Regions from separate parts of the Rahnella perminowiae genome, predicted to be linked through region 1. Evidence: predicted binding sites of a transcription regulator. Region 1 holds the regulator's gene; each other region holds the start of a gene.
The links. The regulator PurR, encoded in region 1, represses purine synthesis genes. The targets are predictions, from matches to a motif close to CANGCAAACGTTTGCNTG.
Positions count from the first base shown of each region.

Region 2: a site for PurR is predicted at 2,349-2,366, ahead of cvpA (colicin V production protein). Genes of this name have one in related genera too.
Region 3: a site for PurR is predicted at 5,991-6,008, ahead of galS (HTH-type transcriptional regulator GalS). Genes of this name have one in related genera too.
Region 4: a site for PurR is predicted at 2,883-2,900, ahead of J1781_RS25605 (L-serine ammonia-lyase). Genes of this name have one in related genera too.

Region 1 covers NZ_JAFMOT010000188.1:250,304-257,621, reverse strand. The annotation lists gene punC (purine nucleoside transporter PunC) at 82-1,299, opposite strand; gene punR (DNA-binding transcriptional activator PunR) at 1,436-2,341, shown strand; gene purR (HTH-type transcriptional repressor PurR) at 2,377-3,402, opposite strand; gene cydH (cytochrome bd-I oxidase subunit CydH) at 3,707-3,826, shown strand; gene J1781_RS24730 (C40 family peptidase) at 3,992-4,888, opposite strand; gene J1781_RS26375 (hypothetical protein) at 5,242-5,370, shown strand; gene J1781_RS24725 (Grx4 family monothiol glutaredoxin) at 5,351-5,692, shown strand; gene rnt (ribonuclease T) at 5,785-6,498, opposite strand; gene gloA (lactoylglutathione lyase) at 6,591-6,998, opposite strand; gene nemA (alkene reductase) at 7,162-7,318, opposite strand, start outside.
Region 2 covers NZ_JAFMOT010000176.1:40,590-47,907, forward strand. The annotation lists gene folC (bifunctional tetrahydrofolate synthase/dihydrofolate synthase) at 101-1,387, shown strand; gene dedD (cell division protein DedD) at 1,377-2,168, shown strand; gene cvpA (colicin V production protein) at 2,435-2,926, shown strand; gene purF (amidophosphoribosyltransferase) at 2,957-4,474, shown strand; gene J1781_RS12825 (UbiX family flavin prenyltransferase) at 4,606-5,178, shown strand; gene argT (lysine/arginine/ornithine ABC transporter substrate-binding protein ArgT) at 5,501-6,283, shown strand; gene J1781_RS12835 (histidine ABC transporter permease HisQ) at 6,390-7,076, shown strand; gene J1781_RS12840 (ABC transporter permease) at 7,073-7,318, shown strand, end outside.
Region 3 covers NZ_JAFMOT010000171.1:43,727-51,044, forward strand. The annotation lists gene fghA (S-formylglutathione hydrolase) at 1-388, opposite strand, end outside; gene J1781_RS09930 (S-(hydroxymethyl)glutathione dehydrogenase/class III alcohol dehydrogenase) at 400-1,524, opposite strand; gene ptrR (putrescine utilization regulator PtrR) at 1,569-2,498, opposite strand; gene J1781_RS09940 (YbfB/YjiJ family MFS transporter) at 2,698-3,825, shown strand; gene folE (GTP cyclohydrolase I FolE) at 3,968-4,633, shown strand; gene yeiB (DUF418 domain-containing protein YeiB) at 4,747-5,901, shown strand; gene galS (HTH-type transcriptional regulator GalS) at 6,172-7,203, shown strand.
Region 4 covers NZ_JAFMOT010000188.1:406,954-414,271, reverse strand. The annotation lists gene J1781_RS25610 (EAL domain-containing protein) at 1-1,037, opposite strand, end outside; gene J1781_RS25605 (L-serine ammonia-lyase) at 1,491-2,855, opposite strand; gene J1781_RS25600 (CoA pyrophosphatase) at 3,063-3,665, opposite strand; gene pabB (aminodeoxychorismate synthase component 1) at 3,662-5,041, opposite strand; gene J1781_RS25590 (YoaH family protein) at 5,203-5,382, shown strand; gene purT (formate-dependent phosphoribosylglycinamide formyltransferase) at 5,473-6,651, opposite strand; gene dbpA (ATP-dependent RNA helicase DbpA) at 6,910-7,318, shown strand, end outside.

The DNA.
Region 1 (7,318 bases):
TAGGCTCGCTGGCAGGCATTCTCAATAGTAAATCGTAATCAATGAAAATGCCCGCTAAGTGACTGTTACATTAGGGTATTATCACTGTTGATTTGCATGCAGAGTCTGAGTTTCCTGCTCCGGTGGCTGCTCATCGTCTCGCACATTTTTATGCTGTAAAGAGAGCCAGCGGCCCAAAACTACCAACAATAGTGTAGACAGCATGATCGTGACTGTCGCCATGAGCGGGTGCACAATAAATGCGGAAACCAGCATGCTGGCAAGAAAGCAAAGCCCAAGCTGCAAGGTATTCTGCAACGCTGCCGCCTTACCTGTATTAGCAGGAAATGGCATTAATGCATTTGCGACAACAATTGGATAGGTTGCACCATTCACCAAAGCCATCAGACAGAAAGGGATCAGCAAACTTGTCAGCCCGGCATTTGTGAACATAGCCACACAGAACAAGGCCACCATACTGATGCCGTAACCAGTCAGTAACCATGGCAGAATTTTATTGCCGTCCAGCCTGTTGATCAGAACACGGCAACCAAAACCACCGAGCAGGAAAGCGATAGTCTGCGGAACATAGCTCAGCCCGATGGCACCGGGTGAATAGCCCATATCGCTCAGGATAAACGGTGAGCCCGTCAGCCACGCAAAGAAACCCGCTGAACAGGCGGCATAAATCATGACATTCCCGCTGTAAACAGGCGATTTCAATAAAGTCGTAAAGCCGGTTTTATCTGCCTTTGCGTCTTTTGCCGGTTTGTTTTCACGCAGAGTCAGCGTCGTCAGCACTAAAGCGATGGCAACGACGGTCAGCAGGGCAAAAATAGCTTCCCAGTCAAAATGATTGAGCACCCAGGCACCCAGCAACGGTGCAAGAGCCGGAGAAAGCGCCACTAACGGCATAATGCTGGCAAAAGTTTTTTTTGCCACATCGGCAGAAAAACGGTCAACAACGATAGCCTGCCAGGTGACTGCGGCAGCACACACGCCTATGGCCTGTAAGAAACGCAGAGCCAGAAGAGCGCGTACATTCTCAACCCAGATAACACCCAGACAGCCGAACGCAAAAAGTATCAGACCAAGAAGCAATACCGGTTTACGGCCGATTCTGTCCGACAGTGGCCCCCACAGCAACTGACCAACAGCAAATCCACCGAGAAAAATGCTCAGACTTGCGCTGATCATCCCGGGGCTGGTCATCAGACTGGTTTGCATGGCACTGAACGCAGGCAGATACATATCGGTGGCTAAAAAGCCCAGCATGCTCAGACCCGCAAGATAGAGCATAAATCCAAAGGAGGGTTTCATTATTGTCTCGTTAATTTATTTATTGCAGATGATGTGACGCAGATTTCATACCGGGGGCGGAGTTTAACGCTTTGATAACAGGCTTGTGAAACGTTAATATTTGCACTCTGCTATCAAAAAAATTGAAGGCTGGATTATGTGGTCAGAATACGCTCTCGAAGTGGTTGATGCTGTCGCAAGAACCGGCAGTTTTAGTGCAGCTGCGCAGGACTTACACCGTGTGCCTTCTGCCATCAGTTACACCGTCCGCCAGCTTGAACAATGGCTGGCCGTGCCGTTGTTTGAGCGTCGACATCGTGACGTAGTGCTGACGCCAGCGGGAAAGGTTTTTGTCGATGAAGCACGGGTTATGACAAAAAAAATGATAGCCACCCGCCGGCAGTGTCAGCAGGTGGCGAACGGCTGGCGCGGCGAATTACGTGTGGCGGTCGACCGGATTGTCAAACCCGCACGGACACGGCGTCTGGTGCTCGATTTTTATCGCCATTTTGCGGATACCGAACTCATTATTCACTCGGAAGTGTTTAACGGTGTCTGGGATGCGTTGGTCGACGGGCGTGCAGACGTGGCGATCGGCGCTACGCGCGCGATACCGGTTGGCGGGCGCTTCAGTTTTCGTGATATGGGATTTATGGACTGGCATTGTGTCGTCAGCCCGCAACATCCGCTGGCGCAGCTATCCGGTGCGCTGAACGATGATCAACTGCGACCTTATCCGGCATTGTGCCTGGAAGATACTTCCCGGACATTGCCGAAGCGTGATACCTGGACGCTCGATAACCAGCGGCGTCTGGTCGTGCCGGACTGGACCTGTGCGCTGGAATGCCTGACTGAAGGATTGTGCGTGGGTATGATGCCGGTTCACCAGGTCATGCCGTGGATTGAACAGGGAAAATTACAGGTGCTGGCACTGGAGAATATATTCCCTGACAGCCCGTGCTGCCTGACGTGGGATCAAAGCAATCCTTCACCTTCACTGAGCTGGCTGTTGGAATACATGGGCGATACAGACACCATGAATCAGGAATGGCTGCGCGATTAGAAAAAACGCCTGCACAGGCAGGCGTTTGTGATTTGTTAACGACGGTAATCACGGTACGGGCCGTCGGCGACTGAACGGCGCTCGACCAGTTTCGGATGCACTTCGATGGTCTGGGACTCTTCACGCTTACTGACAATTCTGTCCAGTAACATCGTAAAGGCCATTTCACCCAGACGTTCTTTCGGCTGATGCACGGTTGTCAGCGCCGGGGAGAAGTAACGGGCGTTACGCACATTGTCGTACCCGATCACGGAAATATCCTGAGGAACGCGAAGGCCGAGTTCGTCTGCGGCACAAATTGCACCCATTGCCATCACATCGCCGCCGCAAAACACGGCAGTCGGACGATGCTTTTGCATCAGAATCTTATGCATTGCCTGGTAGCCAGACTCTGGTTCGAAATCACCCTGAACTACCCATTCGTCACGAAGAGGAATATTGGCTTCAGTCAGTGCTTTCACAAAACCCTGGAAGCGGCCGCCGCCGGTATTACGCGCCAGTTGCCCGGGGATCACGCCAATATCACGATGACCGCGTTCAATCAGATAACGACCGGCCATGTAACCACCTTCGAAAGCGTTATCGATAATGCTGTCGGTAAAGTTCTTGCGTGCTTCACCCCAGTCCATGACCACCATGGGAATCGAGCGGTACTCTTCGAGCATATTGAGCAATTCATCAGGGTATTCCGCGCACATCACCAGCAAGCCGTCGACGCGTTTTTGCGCCAGCATTTGCAGGTAGGCCTGTTGTTTCTCCAGGTTATTATGCGAGTTACACAAAATCAGCGTATAGCCTTTGGAGAAGCAGCTGTTTTCCACGGCTTCAATCACTTCGGCAAAATAGGGCGCTTCGCTTGAGGTGGCCAGCAGGCCGATGGTTTTAGTGTTATTGACCTTCAGACTGCGGGCTACAGCACTCGGAGAGTAATGTAACTCTTTGATTGCAAGGAGAACCGCTTCTTTGGTTTCTTCGGCGACGAAACGTGTTTTATTGATGACGTGCGACACGGTTGTAGTGGAAACGCCAGCGCGCTTTGCGACATCTTTAATCGTTGCCATGTAAACAATGACTCCTGAACTCACGTGCTTCAGCACGTTAGCATTATGTTAATCGTTTGCCTGCGAGGATTTAACTGCTGGCTTCTCAAAGGGCAGTGAAATCATTGGGTGGATTCTTCAGAATGAGGCGCGAAATGCTCTCGGGTGAAATCGACCGGCACACAGACGTGTTAACCGACAATTTTCTCTTATAATGCAGGAAAGTGGAAGCAAAATTCTCAGGAACGCATTGTCATTCAACACAAGATTTTAAAGGTTAATTATGAGAAAATGCGTTGGCACACAATGAGTGTGGTATTAAGAAATGCCACAATTTGATCCGAAAGGGGGTTTGATGGACAGCAACCTGAAATTATCGTTGATCACCACGGTATGCGCTTTGCTTATGATTATCGCTTTCAGCTTCACTGCAATAATGAACTGATTCAATAAGTGATCCGCCATAAAAAAGGGCGACGCCTGTCACAGGCGTCGCCCTTTTCAATGTTACGCAGTGACCGTTACCGCCGATGTTCTTCCCTGCAGAAACGCTTCGTTAAATGCTATTCAATGGCTGATTAGCGAACCTTCAGACTTAACGAATTGTTTATTATCGGATCGTTTTAGGGGTCATTACCCGACGTGCGCCTACATAGTGGTCTTGCCAGTAATCATCGCCAAGAGAAGTAATTTTAATGTCTTCGCCCGTTCTTGGAGACTGAATAAACTTGCCGTTGCCAACGTAAACCCCAACATGGTCTGCCGCGCCGCGGTTATTGATTCTGAAGAACACCAGATCACCGCTTTCAAGTTCGCCGCGTTTGACCGGAGCGGCATCGCGCAGGTGATACATTTCATTTGCTGTACGTGGCATTTTTATACGGATCAAATCTTTGTAGGCATAATAAACTAAGCCGCTGCAATCAAAACCGGTATTCGGCGAGGTTCCGCCCCAGCGATACGGTTTTCCTACCTGGTGCATCAGTTTGGTCATGGCCGTTTGCTGAGCATGCTGATAGCGTTTTTTATGTGTTGCACTTAGCGTAATCGGTTTGCTGTCTTCTTCGAATTTCTTACCTTTACGGTGCCGGCCATAGGCTTCTTTTTTACCGGCCTTTTCCGTGCTGTTTTTCGCGAGGGTACGGGTTTTGCTATGTCTCTCTGTTTTGCTCTCGGCCCGCGTGGTCTTGAGTGTCTTTTCTTTTTTACTTTCGGCCCGCGTTTTGGCGCTTCTCTCCGTCGTGGTCTTTCGTTTAACCAGTTCGGTGCTTTTCACTTTCTTCTTCGAATTCTTATCCTGAGTTTTTTGTTCTGTGACGGGCGCGGTTTTCGTTTTTTTACTGTTTTTCGCAGCAACCGTTTTTCGCTTTCGTCGTTCTTCCGGCGCAGCCTGATTAACATGACTTTTACGCTGATCGGCAGAGACACGAGTCTGTGGCGACGCATGTGCCATATTTAAAAACAGCTGGGTAAAGAGCAGCACAAAAAGCGTGAACAGTAAGCGCATAGCTTCGTTACCATGAGTGGTAGGTTAAACATCAGGGATGTCAGAGTATTGCCTAAAAGAACCCGACAAAAAAGCACGAATTGCCTCGATTCTAGATCATATTGTGAGAAAAAGTTAATAGCTTTTTTTATGTCGAAATAACCGCCATTTTTAGTCAAAAAAATGACCGTTTTTCATGATGTTAATATTTGAGTTAATCAGTGGAATTCTGCAAATTAGATCGGATTGATGAACGCCGGAAATGTTATTCCCGATGAATGTTTAAATATGTGAGCCTGAGCGCACCCGCTAAAAATGGTTAAATAAATTGTCAGCACTGAGAAAGACCCCACAAAAAATGGCGTTTTTATCTGATGGCTGCCGTCGTTACAATAGAAGGTATTGTGATTGTACACCGTCTCTTTGTGCTGCGCGTGAAGAGCAATGATCGTGACAGCCTGTACCGGCTTGAGGAAGCAAGAAATGACTACTCCAACTATTGAAAAGATTCAGAAGCAAGTTTCTGAAAACCCGATTCTGCTGTACATGAAAGGTTCGCCAAAACTGCCAAGCTGCGGTTTCTCTGCTCAGGCTGTTCAGGCGCTTTCTGCCTGTGGCGAACGTTTTGCTTACGTGGATATCCTGCAGAACCCGGACATCCGTGCTGAGATGCCAAAGTTTGCTAACTGGCCAACGTTCCCACAATTGTGGGTGGACGGCGAACTGGTTGGCGGCTGCGACATCGTGGTTGAGATGTTCCAGCGCGGCGAGCTGCAGCAGTTGATCAAAGAAACTGCTGAGAAATACAAATCTTCTGAAGAGTAATACTACGGAAGATCACCGGCTTTTCGACCGGAAAATATGAAGAGCGACATGATGTCGCTCTTTTTTGTTTTCAGTCCGCCGGAAAGTCGTCATTACTGATTTTCTTCAGACGCCGTTTCGTCTTCGGCTTGTTCGTCTGAAAGCACCAGAGGCCAGCCGCCAAGGCGTTTCCATCGGTTTACCAGTTCGCAGAACAACTCGGCCGTGCGCTCGGTATCATACAACGCAGAATGTGCCTGGCTGCTGTCAAAATCGATACCCGCACTGATACAGGCTTTTGCCAGCACCGTTTGCCCGAGTACCAGCCCGCTTAGCGCGGCAGTATCAAACGTAGCAAAAGGGTGGAACGGATTACGTTTCAGCCCGGCACGTTCGGCCGCTGCCATGAGGAAACTGTGATCAAAATTCGCGTTGTGCGCCACAATGATCGCACGGTTACAGTTCTGCTCTTTCATTCCTTTGCGGATGACTTTGAAAATCTCATGCAGAGCTTCATATTCACTGACTGCGCCGCGTAACGGATTGGTCGGATCGATACCGTTAAATGCCAGCGCTTCCGGCACCAGTATCGCACCTTCAAAAGGCTCGACGTGGAAATGCACGGTCTCATCGCTTTGCAGCCAGCCGTCCTGATCCATCTTCAGCGTGATCGCTGCAATTTCCAGCAGCGCATCGGTTCTGGCATTAAATCCGGCGGTTTCTACATCGATAACCACGGGATAAAAACCACGAAAACGGCCTCTCAGGGCGTTAATGTCACTATTCTCGGCCATTAGTTTCTTATCTTCATCGAATTCAGCGCGCATTATGACAAATTTTGCCGCCGCTTGCAGGGTTGTGGCAAAAATCAGGCAATAAAAAAGGGCGCGATTGCGCCCCAGTCGGTGGTCGGGGAAATTTAATTACCCAGCCCCTGTCCTGCGTGTCTGGATTCGATCAGTTCGATTTTGTAACCGTCCGGATCTTCAACAAACGCGATAATAGTGGAGCCGCCTTTGACCGGGCCCGCTTCACGGGTCACTTTCCCACCCGCATTACGGATGTCATCACATGTTTGCGCAACGTTATCAACGCCCAATGCGATATGACCGTAAGCGGTGCCGATGTCGTAGCTGTCGACGCCCCAGTTATAGGTCAGTTCGATCACTGCACCTTCACTTTCTTCGGTGTAACCGACGAAAGCCAGAGAATATTTATATTCAGTGTTTTCGCTGGTACGCAGCAAACGCATACCTAAAACATCGGTATAGAAGCTGATAGCACGTTGCAGATCGCCAACGCGAAGCATGGTGTGGAGTAAACGCATAGGTTCCTCTTTATTTGCAGGATGAGAATTAACGGGTCAAGACTAACTGATAGCAGCCACTTTGTCTGTAAAAGGGCAACCGATTGTTGAATGACTGACCCAAAAAAAACAGCAGAAGGAGGGCCACTTCTGCTGCAAGGAGTCAATGACTCTTTTTTAATTATTACAGTGTCGGATAATCGGTGTAACCCTGAGCACCGCCGCCATAAAAGGTTTCCGGTTTGGGTTCGTTAAGCGGCGCGTGAGATTTCAGTCGCTCAACCAGGTCAGGGTTTGCAATATAGCTGCGGCCAAATGCCACGGCATCGATATAACCTTTT
Region 2 (7,318 bases), on a different contig from region 1:
CTTTTACTCTGTTGGTATGATCTGACAAAGAGGGCATTGCCTGCTGTCACAGTCTGGTGATGTAGCGTCGAAGTGAACCTGACAAGGTTGAACGGGACTCATGCAAAATCAACTTATTCCCCAAGCCACGTCGCCTTTGGCCACGTGGCTTTATTATCTCGAACATCTTCACTCTCAGGCGATTGAGCTTGGTCTTGATCGGGTTAAAGCGGTAGCCGCGAAACTCGATTTACTGACGCCTGCGCCACAAGTTTTCACTGTGGCCGGAACCAACGGTAAAGGCACCACCTGTGCAACGCTGGAATCCATCCTGATGGCAGCGGGCTACCGTGTGGGCGTTTACAGTTCCCCGCATCTGGTGCGCTACACCGAACGTGTCCGTATCCAGGGTGAAGAATTAGCAGAATCTGCGCATTGCGAATCTTTTGCGCTGCTGGAAGCTGGCCGTGGTGATATTTCGCTGACCTATTTTGAATACGGCACATTGTCGGCGTTGCAGCTGTTTAAACAGGCTAAGCTGGATGTGGTGATCCTTGAAGTCGGGCTGGGCGGGCGTCTGGACGCGACCAATATTGTCGATGCCAGTGTGGCAGTCGTGACCAGTATTGCGCTGGACCATACTGACTGGCTGGGATCTGACCGCGAAAGCATTGGCCGTGAAAAAGCCGGTATTTTCCGCGCCGGTAAACCGGCCGTGGTCGGTGAACCGGATATGCCGCAATCTATTGCTGCCGTTGCGCAGGAAAAACACGCGGATTTATACCGCCGTGAGGTGAACTGGCATTTTTCTGCGGATGCCGGTCACTGGCGCTGGGCAGCACTGGAAGAAGGCCATGAGGTTAACGTGCTGGAAGGTTTACCGTTGCCGAATGTGCCGCTCGCCAACGCCGCGACCGCGCTGGCCGCGCTGCATTATTCCACTCTGGATATTCCTGAAGCCGCGTTGTACAGCGGTTTACAACGTGCGGCACTGCCGGGACGTTTCCAGACGGTGAGTGAATCACCTCGTCTGATCCTGGATGTCGCGCACAACCCGCATGCGGCGGCGTATCTGGCCGGACGTCTGGCGGAACAGCCGCGAAATGGCGGTAAAGTGCGTGCTGTCGTCGGAATGTTGAAAGACAAAGATATTGCCGGTACGCTGGCTTGCCTGTCGCCTCAGGTGGACGAATGGTATTGCGCGCCGCTGGAAGGTCCGCGCGGGGCCAGTGTTGAAGAGCTGACGGCACACCTGCCGCAGGCGCACCGGTTTGACGATGTGGAGTCTGCCTGGAAACAGGCTATGCAGGAGGCTGCTCCTCAGGATATTGTGATTGTCTGCGGCTCGTTCCATACCGTAGCTCACGTAATGGATGCTATAGACACGGGGAAAACCAGTGGCAAGTAAGTTTCAAAATCGTCTGGTCGGGACGGTCATTCTGGTGGCGCTGGGCGTCATTATTTTGCCCGGTTTACTCGACGGCAAGAAAAAGCATTACGAAGACGAATTTGCGTCTATTCCATTGGTGCCAAAACCGGGTGATGTTGAGGAACAGGACTCGGTGCCACCGGTCACGCAATCTTTGCCGGCTCAGCCACCGGAAGGTGCGGATCAGGCGATGAACGGTGCTGCGCAGGAGTCGGAAGGTTCGGCGAATAACACGAATGCCGCGAATAAGGGCAATGTTGCACCGGGCAATACCACGATAGAAGCACCGCCGGTCACCACATTGCCTGAGCAGAAAAAAACGGTGCAGACTGCACCGGTAAAACCTGCGGCGCAGAAACCTAAAGTCATCGAACCTAAACCGATGGTGGAAGCGAAGCCAACGGTGAAACCGAAGGTCGTCGAGCAACCAAAACCGGTCGAGCAGCCGAAGGCCGTGGCTGAACAGCCAAAACCGGCAGAACAGCCGAAGCCTGCGCCGGAAGAAAAAGCGCCGGCAGGGCAGTCCTACGTGGTGCAGCTTGGCGCACTGAAAAATGCTGCTAAAGCCAATGAGATTGTGGCGAATCTGCGTTTGTCTGGTTTCCGCGCTTATACGGTTCCGTCAACGCCGGTACAGGGGCAGATTACGCGCCTGTACGTCGGGCCGGATGCGTCGAAGCAGAAGCTTGAGGCTTCACTTCCGCAACTGCAACAGCTGAGTGGATTAGGCGGGCAGGTTCGCGCCTATTCTGCTCACTGACTTTGCACCTCCTCCTGCAAAGGGGGAGGTGGCCGTTAAAACATAAAAAATACCACGGAGGGCACAAGCGATTGGTGCCCTTTTTCTATAAGATCCTCTGGTTGAGTTTTTATAGGTTTATGCTGCGATTGAGGTTTTTTTAATCGCTATTATTAATTTGTCTGACCGGCTGATTTCCCCTACGCAAACGTTTTCTTTTTCTGTTAGAATTCGCCGCGAACTGGATGCCGGGGCAGATGTGACTGGATTAGACACTGGAATAGTTAATGGCCTGGATTGATTACGTCATTATTGCGGTTATCGGATTTTCTGCTTTAGTCAGTTTAATCCGTGGCTTTGTCCGTGAGGCTTTATCGCTGGTAACCTGGGCTTGCGCCTTTTTTGTTGCCAGCCATTATTACCCTTACCTCGCCATCTACTTCACACGTTTCGAAGATGAATTAGTTCGAAACGGGATCGCAATTGCCATCTTGTTCATCGCGACGTTGATCGTAGGTGCAATTGTCAACTATGTGATTGGTTCACTGGTTGAAAGAACCGGGTTGTCCGGCACTGACAGGGTGTTAGGTGTGTGCTTCGGCGCACTGCGTGGGGTGTTAATCGTTTCCGCGATGCTGTTCTTCCTCGATACTTTTACCGGTTTTTCGCAAAGTGAAGACTGGAAACAATCCCAGTTGATCCCACAATTCAGTTATATCATCAGGTGGTTCTTTGACTACCTGCAGAGCACGTCGAGTTTCTTGCCAAAACATATTTAGTTCTGGCAGCGCTGAAGAGGAAAAGACAACATGTGCGGTATTGTCGGTATCGCCGGTTTCATGCCGGTAAACCAGTCGATTTATGACGCGTTAACGGTGTTACAACACCGTGGTCAGGATGCCGCAGGCATCACCACCATCGACGCGAATAATAACTTCCGTTTACGTAAAGCCAATGGCCTGGTGAAGGATGTTTTCGAAGCCCGCCATATGCAACGCTTACAGGGCAACATGGGTATAGGCCATGTGCGCTACCCAACGGCTGGCAGTTCCAGCGCTTCAGAAGCTCAACCTTTTTACGTCAACTCTCCGTTCGGCATCACCCTTGCCCATAACGGTAACCTGACCAATGCTCACGAATTGCGAAGCAATCTGTTCGAAGGCCAACGCCGTCATGTGAACACCACTTCCGATTCTGAGATTTTGCTGAATATCCTGGCGAGTGAGTTGGATCGTTTCCAGCACTACCCGCTGGAAGCTGACAACATTTTTGCTGCGGTTGCTGCAGTGAATCTGAAAATCCGCGGTGCTTACGCTTGTGTGGCGATGATCATCGGTCATGGCATGCTGGCGTTTCGTGACCCGCATGGCATTCGTCCGCTGGTGATTGGTAAACGTACGCTGGCAGATGGTCGTAATGAGTACATGGTGGCCTCTGAGAGCGTGGCACTTGATACGCTGGGCTTTGAATTCCTGCGTGACGTTGCGCCGGGCGAAGCGGTGTACATCACTGAAAAAGGTCAGCTGTTCACCCGTATGTGTGCTGAGAACCCGCAGTACAATCCTTGCCTGTTCGAATACGTCTATTTTGCACGTCCGGATTCCTTCATCGACAAAATTTCCGTCTACAGCGCCCGTGTACGTATGGGTGAAAAGCTGGGCGCGAAAATTGCCCGTGAATGGGAAGACATGGATATCGACGTGGTGATCCCGATCCCGGAAACTTCCTGCGATATCGCGCTGGAAATTGCCCGTATTTTGGATAAACCGTACCGTCAGGGGTTTGTAAAAAACCGCTATGTGGGCCGTACCTTCATCATGCCGGGTCAGCAGGAGCGCCGTAAATCAGTACGACGTAAACTGAACGCTAACCGCGCTGAGTTCCGTGATAAAAATGTCTTACTGGTCGATGATTCCATCGTGCGTGGTACCACCTCTCAGCAGATTGTTGAGATGGCGCGTGAAGCCGGGGCAAAACGCGTTTATCTGGCCTCTGCGGCACCGGAAATCCGCTTCCCGAATGTTTACGGTATCGATATGCCAAGCGCGAACGAGCTGATTGCCCATGGCCGTGAAGTCAGTGAAATCAATCAGATGATTGGGGCTGATGCGTTAATCTTCCAGGATCTGAGCGACCTTATCGCCGCAGTGAAAGAAGACAATATGGATATCGAGAAATTCGAATGTTCAGTCTTCGACGGTGTTTACGTCACCAAAGATGTGGACCAGAACTATCTGGAATATCTTGAAGCGCTGCGCAACGACGATGCTCAGGCATTGCGTGGCCAGCAGGAAGCTGAAAATCTCGAGATGCACAACGAAGGCTGATCAGCCGGTTGCTGACATTCTCTCTGGCGCGCCCCTCCGGTGAACACCGGGCGGGCGCGTTTTTTTATGCCTGAATTTATGTCAGTATTGGCACCACCGGATCCGGGTTTATTTTTTCTAAGGCAGTGTTGATGAAACGACTTATTGTCGGTATTTCCGGCGCCAGCGGCGCAATATATGGTGTCAGGCTCTTGCAGGTATTGCAGAGTGTGCCTGATATTGAAACTCATCTGGTGATGAGCAATGCAGCCCGTCAGACACTGACACTGGAAACGGATCTCACCCTGCGTGATGTTCAGGCACTGGCAGATGTGGTGCATGATTCCCGCGATATCGCGGCCAGCATCTCCTCCGGTTCTTTTAAAACTGCCGGCATGGTGATTTTGCCTTGCTCGATCAAAACGCTCTCGGGCATCGTGAACAGTTATACCGACGGTTTGCTGACCCGTGCGGCTGACGTAGTGATGAAAGAACGCCGCCGTCTGGTGTTATGTGTGCGCGAAACGCCGTTGCATCTGGGCCATTTACGACTGATGACACAGGCGGCTGAACTGGGCGCAATCATCATGCCGCCGGTTCCGGCGTTTTATCACCGCCCTGTTTCTGTGGAAGATATTATTGATCAGACGGTAAACCGGGTGATCGATCAGTTTGATATCGAGCTGCCGGAAGACTTATTTGTTCGATGGCAGGGCAGTCGTTAAACTTTCACGTCCCTATACGCACTTATTTCGCGCACTTTCGTTACATTGCACCAACAATGATCACAATTTGATTCATTGGGGTGCAGTGTCCAACCTTGCTTCGGCTATCCTTCGTTCAGACCTTTGAAAACTTTGATTATCCCGATGCTTTTTTGACCGGTTTTCACTCTCTCGCTGTGCAAAACGGCTATGCAGAGAAACGGCACGAAAAGTGCATGAGAAAATCTGGCAAAAAGCCATTTGCATCGTTCAGCAAACTATAAAAAGACGTTCATTCACGCACACGCAACCACAACAGATGAATAATCACTGAGGCTAATGTATGAAAAAGTTGTTCAAGGTTCTTCCGCTGGTTCTGGTTTTAGCCAGCGCAGGTAGTGCATTTGCTGCCGCGCCTAAAGCAATTAACATCGGTACTGATCCGACTTACGCCCCATTTGAATCGAAAGACTCCAGCGGTAAGCTGGTGGGTTTTGATATCGACCTGGCAAACGAGATGTGTAAACGTGCAGCCATTAAATGTACCTACGTTGAAAGCGATTTTGATGCGCTGATCCCGTCCCTGAAAGCGAAAAAGATTGATGCGATTATTTCCTCATTATCCATCACTGAAAAACGTCAGCAGGAGATTGATTTCACAGAGAAACTTTACGCTGCTAACGCCCGTCTGATTGCGCCTAAAGGCTCTAAAGTTCTGCCCACTCTGGATGCGCTGAAAGGCAAAAACGTCGGTGTTCTGCAGGGGTCCACTCAGGAAGCTTATGCGAATGCCATGTGGCAGCCAAAAGGCATCAATGTGGTGGCTTACCAGAACCAGGATCTGATTTATGCGGATCTGGCTTCCGGTCGTCTTGACGCAGCATTCCAGGACGAAGTGGCAGGCAGCGAAGGCTTCCTGAAACAGGCAGCGGGTAAAGATTATGCGTTTGCGGGGCCGTCGGTTAAAGATGATAAGTTCTTCGGCGTAGGTACCGGCATGGGCCTGCGTAAGAATGAAACGGACCTGAAAGATGCGCTGAACAAGGCATTTGACAGCATGCGTAAAGACGGCACTTACGACAAACTGGCGAAAAAATACTTCGACTTTGATGTTTACGGCGGCTGATATTCGTCGTGAGACATGCCAAAGGGGGCGGTACGCCGCTCCCTGCGGTTCTGACGCCGGTGGTCGTGTTGCCTGCGCAGGGATCCACTAAAGACAGGAAAAAACCATGCTGTATGGGTATTCCCAGGTAATTATCCAGGGCACGTTAGTGACACTGGAGCTGGCGATTTCGTCAGTCATTCTGGCGCTGGTGATAGGGTTAATCGGCGCGGGCGGGAAACTGTCAAAGAACCGGATCGTTTCTGGTTTTTTTGGTTGCTACACCACGCTCATTCGCGGCGTACCTGATCTGGTATTGATGTTATTGATTTTCTACGGTTTGCAGATTGCGCTTAACAGCATTACAGAATCACTGGGGCTGACACAAATTGATATCGACCCGATGAGCGCCGGTATTATCACCCTGGGCTTTATCTACGGGGCATATTTCACTGAAACGTTCCGCGGTGCGTTTATGGCGGTCCCGCGTGGACAAATCGAAGCTGCGACGGCTTTCGGGTTCAGCGGTTCACAAATCTTTCGTCGAATTTTATTCCCGGCCATGATGCGTTTTGCGCTGCCGGGCATTGCCAATAACTGGCAGGTTATTCTCAAAGCCACCGCACTGGTGTCGTTGCTGGGTCTCAATGATGTGGTGAAAGCCACGCAACTGGCCGGGAAGGGGACATATCAGCCGTTCTATTTTGCGATTGTGGCCGGTGTGGTTTATCTGATTTTCACCACGCTGTCGAACGGCGTGCTGGTGTGGCTTGATCGCCGTTATTCGCTGGGTGTGAAGAGGGCTGATCTATGATCGAAATTTTACAACAGTACGGTATGTCCCTGCTTTACAGCGACGGCTACCGTTTCACCGGTCTGGCTATCACCTTATGGTTACTGATCAGTTCCGTTGTGATAGGCGGATTACTGGCTGTGCCGATGGCGGTGGGGCGTGTGTCTTCCAACAAATTCCTTCGCTATCCGATCTGGCTGTATACCTATGTTTTCCGCGGGACGCCGTTGTATGTGCAGTTACTGGTGTTTTATTCCGGCATG
Region 3 (7,318 bases), on a different contig from region 1:
GCAGTTCATCAAGCAGATAATCGTACATCCGGTAATGGGCAGCCCAGGGTGCCTGAGTCGCGTTCAGGTAAAAACCGGCGCCCTGACCCAGATCATAACCGTCATCGTTGGCAACATCCTCACCGCGCGGACTGGTATCAGGCATCACCAGAATGATGCCGAGTTCAGCTGCGACGCGCTGCGCCCCGGCTTTCGTCGTAAAGTTTTCATCATTACAGGTCAGGCCCGACAGCCAGTACAGGACGGGCGGCGGCGCGTCATCGGGTGACGGAGGCAGATAAACGCTGAACGTCATGCTGCAATTCAGGCTCTCAGAGGTATGGCGGTAGCGCTGCTGCCAGCCGCCAAACATCCGGTGTTCTTCGAGTAGTTCAACCGAGCTGCTCATTGACACATTCCTTACTTATTAAAATGAATAACCGTGCGGATAGATTTCCCTTCATGCATCAGGTCAAAGGCTTCGTTGATGTCTTCCAGCGGCAGGGTGTGGGTGATGAAATCGTTCAGGGCAAATTCCCCGTCCAGATAACGTTCCACAATACCTGGCAACTGACTGCGGCCTTTCACACCACCGAACGCAGAACCACGCCAGACGCGGCCGGTGACCAGCTGGAACGGGCGGGTAGAGATTTCTTCGCCCGCACCTGCCACGCCGATGATGACAGATTCACCCCAGCCTTTATGGCAGCATTCCAGTGCGGAACGCATCACGTTCACGTTACCGATACATTCGAAGGAAAAGTCCACACCGCCGTCGGTCATTTCAACAATCACATCCTGAATAGGCTTGTCGAAATCTTTCGGATTGATCAGGTCGGTTGCGCCGAGTTTACGTGCCAGATCGAATTTACTGGTATTCAGATCAATACCAATGATGCGGCCTGCACCGGCCATCACCGCACCGATAATCGCAGAAAGACCAATGCCGCCGAGACCGAAAATGGCCACGGTGTCACCTTTTTTCACTTTAGCCGTGTTGATGACCGCGCCCATACCGGTGGTCACGCCACATCCGAGCAGACACACTTCTTCCAGCGGCGCTTCTTTGTTGATTTTTGCCAGTGAGATTTCAGGTACTACGGTGTATTCAGAGAAGGTTGACGTGCCCATGTAATGGAAAATCGGCTTGCCGTCTTTGAAGAAACGCGTGGTGCCGTCCGGCATCAGACCTTTACCTTGTGTGGTACGGATAGCCTGACACAGGTTGGTTTTACCGGATTTGCAGAATTTACACTCGCCACATTCCGGCGTGTACAGCGGGATGACATGGTCGCCTACGGCGACGCTGGTGACCCCTTCGCCCACGGCTTCGACTACGCCGCCGCCTTCATGGCCAAGGATTGCCGGGAATACGCCTTCCGGATCTTTGCCGGAGAGTGTGTAGGCATCAGTATGACAAACACCAGTGGCAACAATACGCACCAGCACTTCGCCTTTTTGCGGCGGCATTAAATCCACTTCTTCGATGGACAGAGGTTGGTTCGGGCCCCAGGCGATAGCCGCACGTGTTTTGATCATTTGCATTTTTTAGCTCCAGTCAGGTGTTTTTGCTTATTCAGGTTTTTAACTTAATAGGTGGGATGCAGCACCGGATCATGTTCCCCGGCGAGCGGATGCTTCAGTAACGGGATGACCCCGTCATTTTGTTCAATAATCAGTTCCTTCAGCGCCCGGACATTCGGGCTGAACGCATCCCGGCGCCAGATAAGCCAGGTGGCGGTATCGGCGAATTCATCCGGAATGTCGTGAATTTCTACCCGCTCGTGGCCGGGCAGTTGTTCCAGCACAGAACGCGGGATCATGGCAATACCCGCACCGCTGGCGACACACGCCATCATGGAGTGGTAGGACTGAATCTCCAGAGTATTGGCGACCGGAACGTTCATCTGTCTGATCCATCCCTGTAAACGCTGGCGGTAGGAACAGCTGGGACGGAATGCAAAAACAGTGTGGCCGCTGCGACCGTCAGGCACTTCCAGCGGTGATTCACCCGGCGGGGTGATCACCACCATCCTTTCACGAAAAGAAATACAGCCGTTGATATCATCAAAATCGATCGGGCCATCAACCAGTGCTGCGGCGAGACGGCCGGCACGCACGCTGTCGATGATTTCACCGGAAGTCGCCGTCACCAGCGACAGTGCCACCTGTGGAAACTTCTGATGATAAGCCGCCAGCAACGAAGGCAGGCGGGTTGCCGCCGTGCTTTCCATCGAACCCAGCGCGAAATTCCCGGCGGGTTCACCGGCATGCATGATGCTCATGGCCTCATCACTGAGCGCCAGAATGCGTTCGGCATAGTTGAGGAAGTTATGTCCCATGGCGGAAAGACGGATACGCTGCTTCTCGCGGATAAACAGATCAGTGCCCAGTTCAAGTTCGAGCTGACGCAGACGGGTGGTCAGGTTCGACGGCACACGATGCAGTTGCTCGGCCGCACGCGCCAGCGAACCGGTTTCCGCTACGCAGCAAAACATCCGTAACTGAGTCAGATCCATGGTGGGTTCCTGTGTTCTCTAATCGTAAACAAGTTGGTTTGTATTATTCAGTTTTCGTGATTGTACCCATAAGGCATCATAGCGACAACTTCCAATTAACTTTCTTTTAAGAAATCTGCTGTTTTCCGCGACAGGCTTTGAGTATGTTTATTCATTGTTTCTAATATGTTGCATTGCAGTTTCTTCTGACGGAGCAATTATGGCTTTTCGCATTGCGCTAAGTGGTTTTCTGGCTTTTGTGGTCGCGATGGGTATCGGGCGCTTCGCCTTTACACCGCAGGTTCCTTTAATGATAGCTGAACATCAGTTCAGCCTGACCGGCGCAGGTCTGGTCGCCGCGTTCAATTATCTCGGTTATCTGTGTGGCGCGTTTGATGGCATGCGTGCCAGCAAACATCTTGAGCGTCGTTTGTGGCTGGGGGTATGGGGTGGGGTGATCCTGACCTTACTGTCGGCGGTGATTTCCGGCGAAGTGCTGCACAGTATTGTACGCTTCCTGATCGGCTGGACCAGCGGCTGGGCGATGGTGATGGTATCGGCATGGTGTAACGAACGGCTGGCGCACTATGGTCGTCCGGCGCTTAGCGCGGCAGTCTTTGCCGGGCCGGGCGCGGGGATTTTCCTCAGCGGCATGCTGGCGGTGGGGATCCACAGTTTACAGCTGACCTCAGCGCAGGCCTGGTGCGTTTACGGTGTGCTGGCGCTGATTTTTGTGGCGTTCATTACGCCGAATCTGCCGCGAAAAGGGGATTTGCACCGGTCGCATATGGCGTCATCACCGCTGGTGATGACGCCTGCGCTCAGACGTCTGGTGTGGAGCTACAGCCTGGCAGGTTTCGGTTACATTCTGCCCGCGACCTTTTTATCGCAGATGGCGAGTGCACGTTTCCCTGACAGCCTGTTCGCCCAGTTTGTCTGGCCGGTGTTTGGCGGTGCGGCGGTCACCGGCATTGTCATCGGTATTCTCACCCGGCATTGTCTGACCACCCATACCCGTCTGGCGCTGACGCTATGGATCCAGGGACTGGGGATTTTGTGTGCGGAAGTGGTGCCGGGTGTCAGCGGACTGGTGCTCGGGGCTTTACTGACCGGCGGCGGTTTCCTCAGCGTGGTGCAATTAGCCTTACAATACAGCCGCGAGCTTGCGCCTGACCACAGCCGTTATATGGCCGGGTTGCTGACGACCGGTTATGCCGTCGGCCAGTTATTCGGCCCGGTGCTCTCCGCCATTTCTACCGCGCTGACCCATCGGCTGGAGCCCGCGTTGTACGTTGCGCTGGCCGGTTTCATTATCGCCGGTGCGCTGGTGGTTCGCCACAAACGATAACTTGCCGCTATTTCATCCATCAGGGCTATTTCATCCATCAAGAAAGCAATCACTGGATTCTGAACCGGCTCTCTACTACAGTAAGCCACCTCACTTTGGCGTGATCTGCGTCAAAGTGATTACATCTGCCGGAGAAGAAACAATGCCAACCCTGAGTAAAGAAGCCGTCTTGGTTCACGAGGCCCTGTTAGCCCGTGGTCTGGAAACCCCTCTGCGTGAAGCTTTGCCGATCGACAACGAAACGCGCAAGCAGCGGATCCAGGAGCATATGACCGGTATTATGCAGCTTCTCAATCTGGATCTTTCCGATGACAGTCTGGCGGAGACGCCGCACCGCATCGCCAAGATGTACGTGGATGAAATTTTCTCCGGGCTTGATTATGCCAACTTCCCGAAAATCACCGTCATCGAAAATAAGATGAAAGTGGATGAAATGGTCACTGTGCGCGATATCACGCTGACCAGCACCTGCGAACACCATTTCGTGACCATCGACGGTAAAGCGACCGTGGCGTACATCCCGAAAGAGACCGTAATTGGTCTGTCCAAAATCAACCGCATCGTGCAATTCTTCTCGCAGCGCCCGCAGGTTCAGGAACGCCTGACCCAGCAGATACTGGTTGCACTGCAAACCCTGCTCGGCACCACCAATGTGGCGGTATCGATTGATGCAGTGCATTACTGCGTGAAGGCGCGTGGTGTCCGTGACGCGACCAGCGCGACCACCACGACCTCTCTGGGCGGTCTGTTTAAGTCGAGCCAGAATACGCGACAGGAATTCCTGAGAACGGTCAGACACGCCAGCTAACAGCGGCGTTTTAACCGGTCAGACACTTTATATTGCGGCACCTTACGGGTGCCGTTAGTCTGTCTGAAGCCCGCACAATTTTCAGCTCCTTACCGTTAACAGGAACGTCAGGTATGCGCTCACGTATTGCCACGCTCGACTTTGCCCGTGGTCTCGCCATTTTTGGCATTCTTCTGCTCAATATCAGCGCCTTCGGTTTGCCGAAAGCCGCTTATCTGAATCCGGCATTTGCCGGGACACCTTCTGCTTCTGACACCTGGACCTGGGCGGTGCTTGACGCTGTGGCGCAGGGCAAGTTCCTGATGATGTTCGCCATGCTGTTTGGCGGTGGCCTGTATTTATTACTGCCACGCGGCAAACACTGGATCCAGGCGCGGTTGTCAATTTTATTATTGTGCGGTTTTTTCCATGCCACGTTGTTATGGGACGGCGATATTTTGCTGTCTTACGGGCTGATTGGTCTGGTGTGCTGGCGGATGGTGCGGGAAGGGCGCAGCAGCCAGTCGCTGATATCAACGGGCATTATTTTGTATCTGATCGGTGTGGCTGTGCTGGCAATGCTGGGATTTATTTCCTCACCAAAACCTGGCAGCTTCTGGCTTCCGGGGCCGGCGGAAATTCAGTATGAGCAATACTGGCGACTGAAAGGCGGGTGGGAGGCGATTCAGAACCGGCTCGATTTGCTGTCGTCCAGTTTGCTGGCGATCGGCGCGCAATACGGCTGGGAACTGGCGGGCGCCATGCTGATTGGTTCCGGCCTGATGCGCAGCGGATGGCTGAAGGGTGAATTCCGTTCATCCCATTACCGCAAAGTCGCAGCCGTGCTGTTACCGTTTTCATTACTGATTCAGATCCCGGCGATTTATCTGCAATATCGTACCGGCTGGGACTACCGCTGGAGCGGTTTTTTGTTGCAGGTGCCGCGTGAGATTGGCTCGCTGATGCAGGCGGTGAGTTATCTGGCGCTGTGTTACGGCTTCTGGCCGCTGATTTCGCGCTGGCGCGTGACGCACTGGCTTTCGCAGATTGGCCGCATGGCGCTGACCAACTACCTGTTGCAGACTGTCATCTGTACCACATTTTTCAATACCCTTGGTTTCTATCAGCATTTCGACCGGTTGCAACTGATGGCGCTGGTGCCGCTGATCTGGGTATGTAATTTGCTGGTGACAGTGCTGTGGTTGCGTCATTTTCGGCAGGGACCGGTGGAGTGGCTGTGGCGGAAACTCACCATCAAAGCCTCCGGCGTAGAACTGAAAACAGCCTGAACCCGATGACGTTACATCATCCTAAATGATAGATTTGGGATGAAGGTTGCAGATTTGTATGTAAACGTTTTCTTTCCTGTGACGAGATTCACGCAGGCGTTTTCGCAAAATGTTTAGGATAGCGGTCGTGCCACTCCGATGACCACTACACTAAAAAAGGAAACGCCATGCGCACTTCACCTCGCTTCTCTTTGTCTGGTTTTTTTACTTCCTGGGTCAAAAATTTCCGTATTCCTCCGTACCATTCCCTGACTGATCACGGAGCGACGCATGGTCACAATTCGTGATGTCGCCCGGCTGGCGGGGGTTTCTGTCGCCACCGTGTCACGCGTTCTGAACAATCCGACCATTGCCAGCAAAGAGGCGCGCGAGCAGGTGCTACAGGCTGTCGCCACGCTGGGATACCGTCCTAATGCCAATGCGCAGGCACTGGCCACGCAAAGCAGCGATACTATCGGCGTTGTGGTTATGGATGTTTCAGACCCGTTTTTTGGGGCACTGGTGAAAGCCGTTGATACTGTCGCGCAGCAACATCAGAAATATGTCCTGATAGGTAACAGCTATCATATTGCCGAAAAAGAAAGGCACGCCATTGAGGTTTTGATTCGTCAACGCTGTAACGCGCTCATTGTGCATTCTAAGGCACTGGGTGATGACGAGCTTTCGCAGTTTATGGATCAGGTGTCGGGTATGGTGCTGATTAACCGTGTCATTCCGGGCTACGAACACCGCTGTGTCTGGCTTAATAACGTCAGCGGCGCAGAAATGGCAACCCGGCTGTTACTGTCGCAGGGACATCAGCGCATCGGTTACATTGGTTCAAGTCATGGCATTGAAGACGATTTGCAGCGTTATCAGGGCTATTCGCAGGCAATGACGCAGGCACATCATAGCGCTGAAGCGCCACCTGCCGCATGGCGGGCGCAAAGTTCGCCCGATCTGCAGGGCGGGGAAGCCGCCATGGTGGAACTGCTCGGGCGCAATCTGCACCTCAGTGCGGTGTTTACCTACAACGATTCAATGGCTGCCGGGGCGATGGCGGTGTTGAAAGAAAACGGAATTAATATTCCTGATGACTTTTCGCTGATCGGTTTCGATGACATTCCGATTGCCCGTTATACCAGCCCGAAAATGACTACCGTGCGTTATCCCATCGTTTCCATGGCGACGCTTGCCACGGAGCTGGCGTTAAAAGGCGCGACAGAACAGTTAGCTACGGGGGTTTCGCATTGCTTCATGCCTACGCTGGTCAGACGCCATTCGGTAGCACCGTGGCAAAATGTGGCACCCGTCACCTTTTGATCAAATAACGCGATGTAACCGTTTTCAATCTGTGAGAACTTTCACAGTTTATTAACATCGCCCACATTATGATTCATTCGTTTTCAATATGATTCAATTTGGGTCCGGTTTGCCG
Region 4 (7,318 bases), 160 kb from region 1:
ACTGACAAATTTTCAGCCACTGTCTTAATAAGATAGCGTGTCAGCGCAATGATTAAGCCGTGCTGTTCAGCCAGAGGGATAAATACGTCAGGCGATACCCATTCCTGACGGCGGTTCTTCCAGCGCATCAGCGTTTCCACCCCGATACAGCGGCCGTCCGTGCTGTTGATAATGGGCTGGCAATAGACTTTAAACTCGCGCTTGGAAATGCCGTGGCTGATCGGATAAGCCAGGCTGATGCGGCTGCCTGAGAACAGATAAACGGCTGTTGCTGTCAGCAGGCTTATCAGAACTGACAGCGGCAGATGTGAAAAGAGTTCCTTCCATGCCAGGGTGCTGGCTTGATCTCCATAAATAGAGACCGAAAAATCATATTTTCCCGAGCGGACACTCAGCAGAGGCGGTTGCGGCAAGGCGCTGGAACTGGCGATGGCCTTTTTGCCGTATTCGAGATTTCGCTGCCCGACGTTGAGGACTATGTGGCTGGCATAAGGCGGTTGGGGTTCCAGCAGGAAATTCGACAAGATGCCGATGTTATAGATAAACAGTTCGCCGTTAAGATTATCCGGTGCCGCCGGATGCCATAAAACCAGCGTCGGTGTATCGACACGGCTCCATTTCGACGCGCGTAACTCAAGCTGGGTTTTGCCTTGTGCGAACGCAGGCAGGGTGTCGTTAAAATTCAGATCCAGCGAACCTACCAGGCTTGAACAAGTAATAATGCCGTTGCTGACGAGACTGATTGAACGCAATGTTTGCATCCGTGCAACGGTTTGTTGCAACAAGGGCTGCAGCACGTTACAGCTGAGCGTGGTATCGAAAGGCATTACTTTGCCGGCCGGAGATGCGGGCTCAAGCAATTTTTCCAGTTTTTCAACGGTGTGAAACGCTACCCGCTGCTGATCTTTGGCGATAACCTGAGCTTGTTCGTAGATACGAATGCCCAGCGTGAGAAGCAGCGTACATATTCCCATCGCACTGGCGAGCGCAATGCGATAGTAACGATATTTCGCAAGTCCGGTCTGGGAGAACAGCATCGTTCTAATCCTTTTATCCCGTGTTAAATGCAGGCTCAAAATTATTATTTTTAAAGGGTTACCGATGCGTAACAGCCATTTCGTTTTTATAGAGAGTCGCTGTAAATCGTCTGCCGCCCGGCCTGAGTTGCAGCAAACTCCGTATATTTCTCTGTTCAAATCAAAAAAATAGTGCAGGTGACAGTGTCACTTGGGTTTTTCCTGGCCATTTCCGACATTTAGCAGATGTAATAAGAAGAGGTTCGGACTGGGAAAAACAGGCGGAAATCAGCATGCCGTACCTGCAGGGTATAATGCAAGTCTCACTACCCTTTTTTATTGATAATACAACGGGTTGTTGTTAGCGAAGGTTTTATTGCTGCTGGCTACCCGCCAGGGGGTATTTCCTGTGGTAAGCAGGTCGAAAATTATACAACCTGAACATACCGCAGGAAAATCTCATTTTTGACCGAATCAGTCGCACTGAACCTTAATCGCCAGACCCCCGCGTGAGGTTTCCCGGTATTTGGAATTCATATCCTTACCGGTTTCATACATCGTCTCAATGACTTTATCCAGTGAAACTCTCGGCTCACTGGTACGGCGTAACGCCATTCTGGCAGCGTTAATGGCTTTTACTGACGCGATAGCATTGCGTTCTATGCAGGGCACCTGAACCTGTCCGGCAACCGGGTCACAGGTTAATCCCAGATTATGTTCCATACCAATTTCGGCCGCGACACACACCTGTTCCGGGCTGCCGCCCAACAATTCCGTCAGGCCTGCCGCCGCCATTGAACAGGCTACCCCGACTTCACCCTGACAGCCGACTTCTGCGCCTGAAATCGATGCGTTCATTTTATACAAGATACCGATAGCGCCGGAAGTCAGGAAATAGCGCAGATAAATGTCCGGACTGACCGACTGAATGAACTGGTCATAATACGCCAGCACCGCAGGCACAATGCCGCATGCGCCATTGGTTGGTGCCGTCACGACACGTCCGCCTGCCGCGTTTTCTTCGTTAACCGCGAGGGCAAACATATTCACCCAGTCGATCACGTTCATCGGATCACTGGAGAGTTTATCGTTAGACACCAGCATCCGGCGCAGGGCAGAAGCCCGACGCGGTACCCGCAGCGGGCCGGGCAGAACGCCTTCGGTGTTCAGGCCGCGATCAATACAGGCCTGCATGGTGTGCCAGATTTTCTCAAAATACTGCTCAATGTCCTGCTTACTGTGCTGCGCCAGCTCATTCTTCATCATCAGACCGGATAATGACAATCCGGTTTCTTTACATTTTGCCAGCATTTCGCTGGCCGAATTAAAGCTGTAGGGCACGGTCACTTCATCCAGCACCGGCTGACCGAAATGCTCGTCATCAACGATAAAGCCGCCGCCGACTGAGTAATAGGTCTTGCTGTAAATCATTTTGTCGCCAGCAAAAGCGTGAATCTGCATGGCGTTTTCATGGCGTGGCAAATTCTCCCCGCGGAACACCATACCGGTATCGCGTGGGAAATCGACTTCATGGTGGGTTCCGCCCAGCGGCAGGCGCTCTCGTTGCTCAACGTCGCGGATAAAATGGGGAATGCCGTCGATGTCGACGGTATCTGGCTGGTTACCCGCCAGACCTAAAATAATGGCGATATCAGTGTGGTGGCCTTTACCGGTGAGTGACAAAGAACCAAAAACGTCCACGGCGACACGCGTAACGGCAGGCATCATGCCCTTTTCCAGCAGATCATCAGCGAACTGTTTCCCTGCTTTCATCGGGCCCAAAGTGTGGGAACTGGAAGGGCCAATCCCGACCTTGAACATGTCGAAAACGCTAATCACGTCGAATACTCCTGTAATAGATTGCGGCAGGGAACGGGATCCCTGGCTTCCATAAATGAAAAAACATCAGAGACTGTCTTTATGGACGGGTCTCTTATTCCTATGGATAGACTTATAGTTTAAAAGGGCTGAGAGGCAAAAGTTTCATTTTTCGCATGAAATAAACTTATTTGATGCAAAAGTGTGATCGAAATGTAATCAGCGGGCTCAGGCTTCAACCTGCCGGGCCAACTGACGAATGATTCCCGCCGTCAGTCCCCAGACAAATTGCTGCTGATACCAGGATAGATACACCCGGTGATGAATGCCTCGGCGGTGAATATCCAGAGGGTAATAACGTGTCAGATCAAACGCTTCCCGCAACGGCATTTCAAACAATTCGGCAACTTCATCTTCAGCCGGATGTAGCGGAACATCCACAGGCAGCAGTCCGATAACCGGTGTGACCTGGAAACCGCTGCTGCTGTCCTGCGGTGATAATGTTCCTAATACATAAACCTGTTCAGGCGGGATCGCGACCTCTTCATGTGCTTCACGTAATGCGGTCGCAATAATGGATGCATCGGTCGCATCTGCTGCACCCCCCGGAAACGCTACCTGACCAGGGTGTTTACGCAACTGATCGGCGCGGCGCGTCAGTAAAAGGGTGGGTTCCGGACGGCAGATAATCGGTATCAACACAGCAGCATGGCGGGTTCCGCGCAAGGCTGCAGCGGGCCTGCGCGGCGGCTGCAACTGAAAACGCAGAATGAAATCTTCCACAGCAGGTGAAAACGTCGGTAAGGGCGTGTGTTGTGCCTGCAGCGTCACGGCTGTATGTCTCCTAATTCGGGCAGAATACGGGCGATTTTATCAAAAGTTTCCTGATATTCCGCCTGTTCCTGACTGTCTGCGACGATCCCGCCGCCCGCCCAGCAGTAAATTTTACCCTGCGCGGTGAGCAGCGTGCGGATGGTAATGTTGCTGTCCATCGTGCCGCAGCAGCTCAGATACGCAATGCTGCCGCAATAGCCGTTGCGCCGTTGTGGTTCAAGTTCCTCAATGATTTCCATGGCGCGTACTTTGGGTGCACCGGTAATCGAGCCGCCGGGGAAACAGGCACGCAGCAAGGCGCTGGCGTGACAGGTTTCCGGCAAACGTGCGGTGACAGTGCTGACCAGATGGTGTACGGCGGGGAAGGGCTCGACTACGAACAGTTCCGGGACCCTTACACTGCCGGGTATCGCCACGCGACCAATATCATTACGCAGCAAATCGACAATCATCAGGTTTTCGGCGCGATCCTTTTCCGATGCGGCCAGCCGTTCTGCCTGCCGTGCATCCTCAGTCGGATCTGCGCAGCGGGGCATAGTACCTTTAATTGGCCGGGTCTGGATCTGCCCGTCTTTAAGCCAGATAAAACGCTCAGGTGAAAGGCAAAGAACGGCATTTTCCGCGAGACGCAGAAATGCGGAGAAAGGGGCACGGTTAGCCTGACTGAGGCGCAGGAAAGCCTGCCATTCGTCGCCACTGTATTCTGTTGAAAACCGTTGCGCCAGGTTAATCTGGTAGCAATCACCGCTGTGAATGTATTCATGAATCTTACGGAATTTTTCACCGTATTCCTCACGGCACATATTCGCCCGCCATGGCGCATGTAAACGGAAAAATGCCCGGGGAGCAGCGGGGCGCTGATACTCTGTCAGCCAACCTAAACGTTCAGAAATGTCACCGTGACAAATCAGCGTCAGACGCTGTAAATGGTGATCAGCAATCAGGGCCCAGTTATAAATCCCCACCGCCATATCCGGCAGGTTAATATCCCGCGCAGCCGTTTCCGGCAGTGTTTCTATACGACGTCCCAGATCATAACCAAACAGGCCCAGTGCACCGCCCAGAAAAGGAAAATCTGCGGTACGTTCTGCCTGTAAACCGGCTACCGTCAGTTGCTCTTCCAGTAATGCAAACGGATCTTCTTCCCGCGTTTCGGTCATGCCGTTGTGCTCAATCTGTGTTATCGCGCCACGTGTGGTGAGCGTGATCAGCGGATCGGCGACCAGAATATCGAAACGATTATGCTGATGCTGTGCCGAACCGGAATGCAGCAACATGGCCCATGGCAAAACTGAAAGCGGCGCAAACCCTTCAGTTAATGCGTCGGGCTGATAGGGTAGTGAATGGAAAACAACGGGCTGAGCGGATTGCATGACGGATACGGGTTTCTCTGGCGCAATGACGTATTTTCTCGGATCCTAACACAGATCGGCCTGCCTGAAAGCAGCGCAGGCGATTTGCGTTAATAAGGCGTATACTGTGCAACCCCGCCCTGCGCGGGCTTTCATTATCACCCGTACAACAGGACACTCCCATGCTGACAGGTATGCCTTCATTATCACATCATGAACAAGAACAGGCCGCCGATCGTATCCGCCAGTTAATGGAAACCGGTATGAGCAGCGGCGAAGCCATTGCGACCGTAGCAGAAGAAATTCGCGAAACGCATAAAGGCGACCGTGTGACCGTCATTTTTGATGACGAAGACGAATAAGTACTGAGCCGGGGGAGCTTCTTTCCCGCAAAGAAAAACCGGACCCTTTTCAGGCGTCCGGTTTTTTTTCATCTCAGCGTCGGAAATGGCTTAGCCTTTAACGACTACCGCAGCCGCAGCCTGTTTGGCCTGTTCCACGGCGTCCTCAACGTTGTCCGCAATTGCCAGCGCCACACCCAGACGACGCTTGCCGCTGATTTCCGGCTTACCGAACAGACGGATCTGGTTGTAACCGGTCAGTGCATTTTCCAGGCCGGTAAACGTCACGTTGCTGCTGGTCAGTTCCGGCAGAATAACGGCAGAAGCGGAAGGGCCGAACTGGCGGATATGGCCCACCGGCAGGCCGAGGAATGCGCGCACATGCAGGGCGAACTCTGACAAATCCTGAGAAATCAGCGTCACCATACCGGTGTCGTGCGGACGGGGGGATACTTCGCTGAAGATCACATCATCGCCACATACAAACAGTTCAACGCCAAACAGACCTTTACCGCCCAGCGCTTTTACGACTTTCTCGGCGATATCCCTGGCGCGTTGCAATGCCAGATCTGTCATTTGCTGCGGCTGCCAGGATTCGCGGTAATCGCCGTCTTCCTGACGGTGTCCGATAGGAGCACAGAAATGAATGCCGTCCACGGCGCTGATAGTCAGCAGGGTGATTTCAAAATCAAATTTCACCAGACCTTCAACAATGACACGTCCGCCGCCTGCACGGCCGCCTTGCTGGGCGTAATCCCACGCCGGCTGCAACTGATCAGCCCCGCGGATCAGGCTCTGACCTTTGCCTGAAGAACTCATTACCGGTTTGATAATACACGGGTAGCCGATGGCGTCGATCGCCTGACGGAAAGAGGCTTCATCATCAGCAAACTGATAAGTGGAGGTGGGCAGATTCAGCGTTTCGGCTGCCAGACGACGGATGCCTTCGCGGTTCATGGTCAGGCGGGTTGCTTCAGCACAAGGCACGACGTTGTGGCCCCGTTTTTCCAGCTCGACCAGCATGCTGGTGGCAATCGCTTCGATTTCTGGCACGATAAAATCAGGGCGTTCGCTTTCGATAACCTGTTTCAGTGCATCGCCGTCCAGCATGTTAATAACATGGCTGCGATGGGCAACCTGCATCGCAGGTGCATCGGCGTAGCGATCAACTGCAATCACTTCCAGACCAAGACGCTGGCATTCAATTGCCACTTCTTTGCCCAGTTCGCCAGAGCCTAATAACATGACGCGGGTGGCGCCGGTGCGCAGTGCAGTACCAATGGTTAACATAGCTTCGTACCCAGATCTGTGTGAGGGAAAATAAGAATTTCGGTGCAAAGTATATCTGAAATTATTGCCAGCGAAAACGATTGCGCAGTGCCATTGATTGATTCAGGCGTGGAATAAAAGCGGAATTTACAGGATTTTTTTAGCCATTTTCTGTCGGTTAAGGCAGCCGGCGGGCGTCTCTGTTATCATTTAGCCAAACCATGGCGCCAGGCTTCCTGCCGCTGCCCCGATTTTTGCCTCACATAAAGAGTTATCGCCTTGAGCACGCATTCCTTTTCTGCCCTGACATTGCCCGCTGAGCAACTTTCTAACCTGAATGAACTGGGTTACACCGAAATGACCCCGATTCAGGAAGCATCATTGCCCGCCATCCTGCAGGGGCAGGATGTCCGCGCCAAAGCCAAAACCGGCAGCGGTAAAACAGCCGCTTTCGGTATCGGTTTACTGAACAGCATTATTGTTTCGCAGTTTGTTGCTCAGGCGCTGGTGCTGTGTCCGACACGTGAACTGGCCGATCAGGTCAGCAAAGAATTACGCCGTCTGGCGCGTTTTACCCAAAACATCAAAATCCTCACTCTGTGCGGCGGTCAGGCTATCGGGCCACAGCTTGAATCGCTGGTCCATCCGCCACACATTGTGGTGGGTACGCCGGGCCGTATTCAGGAGC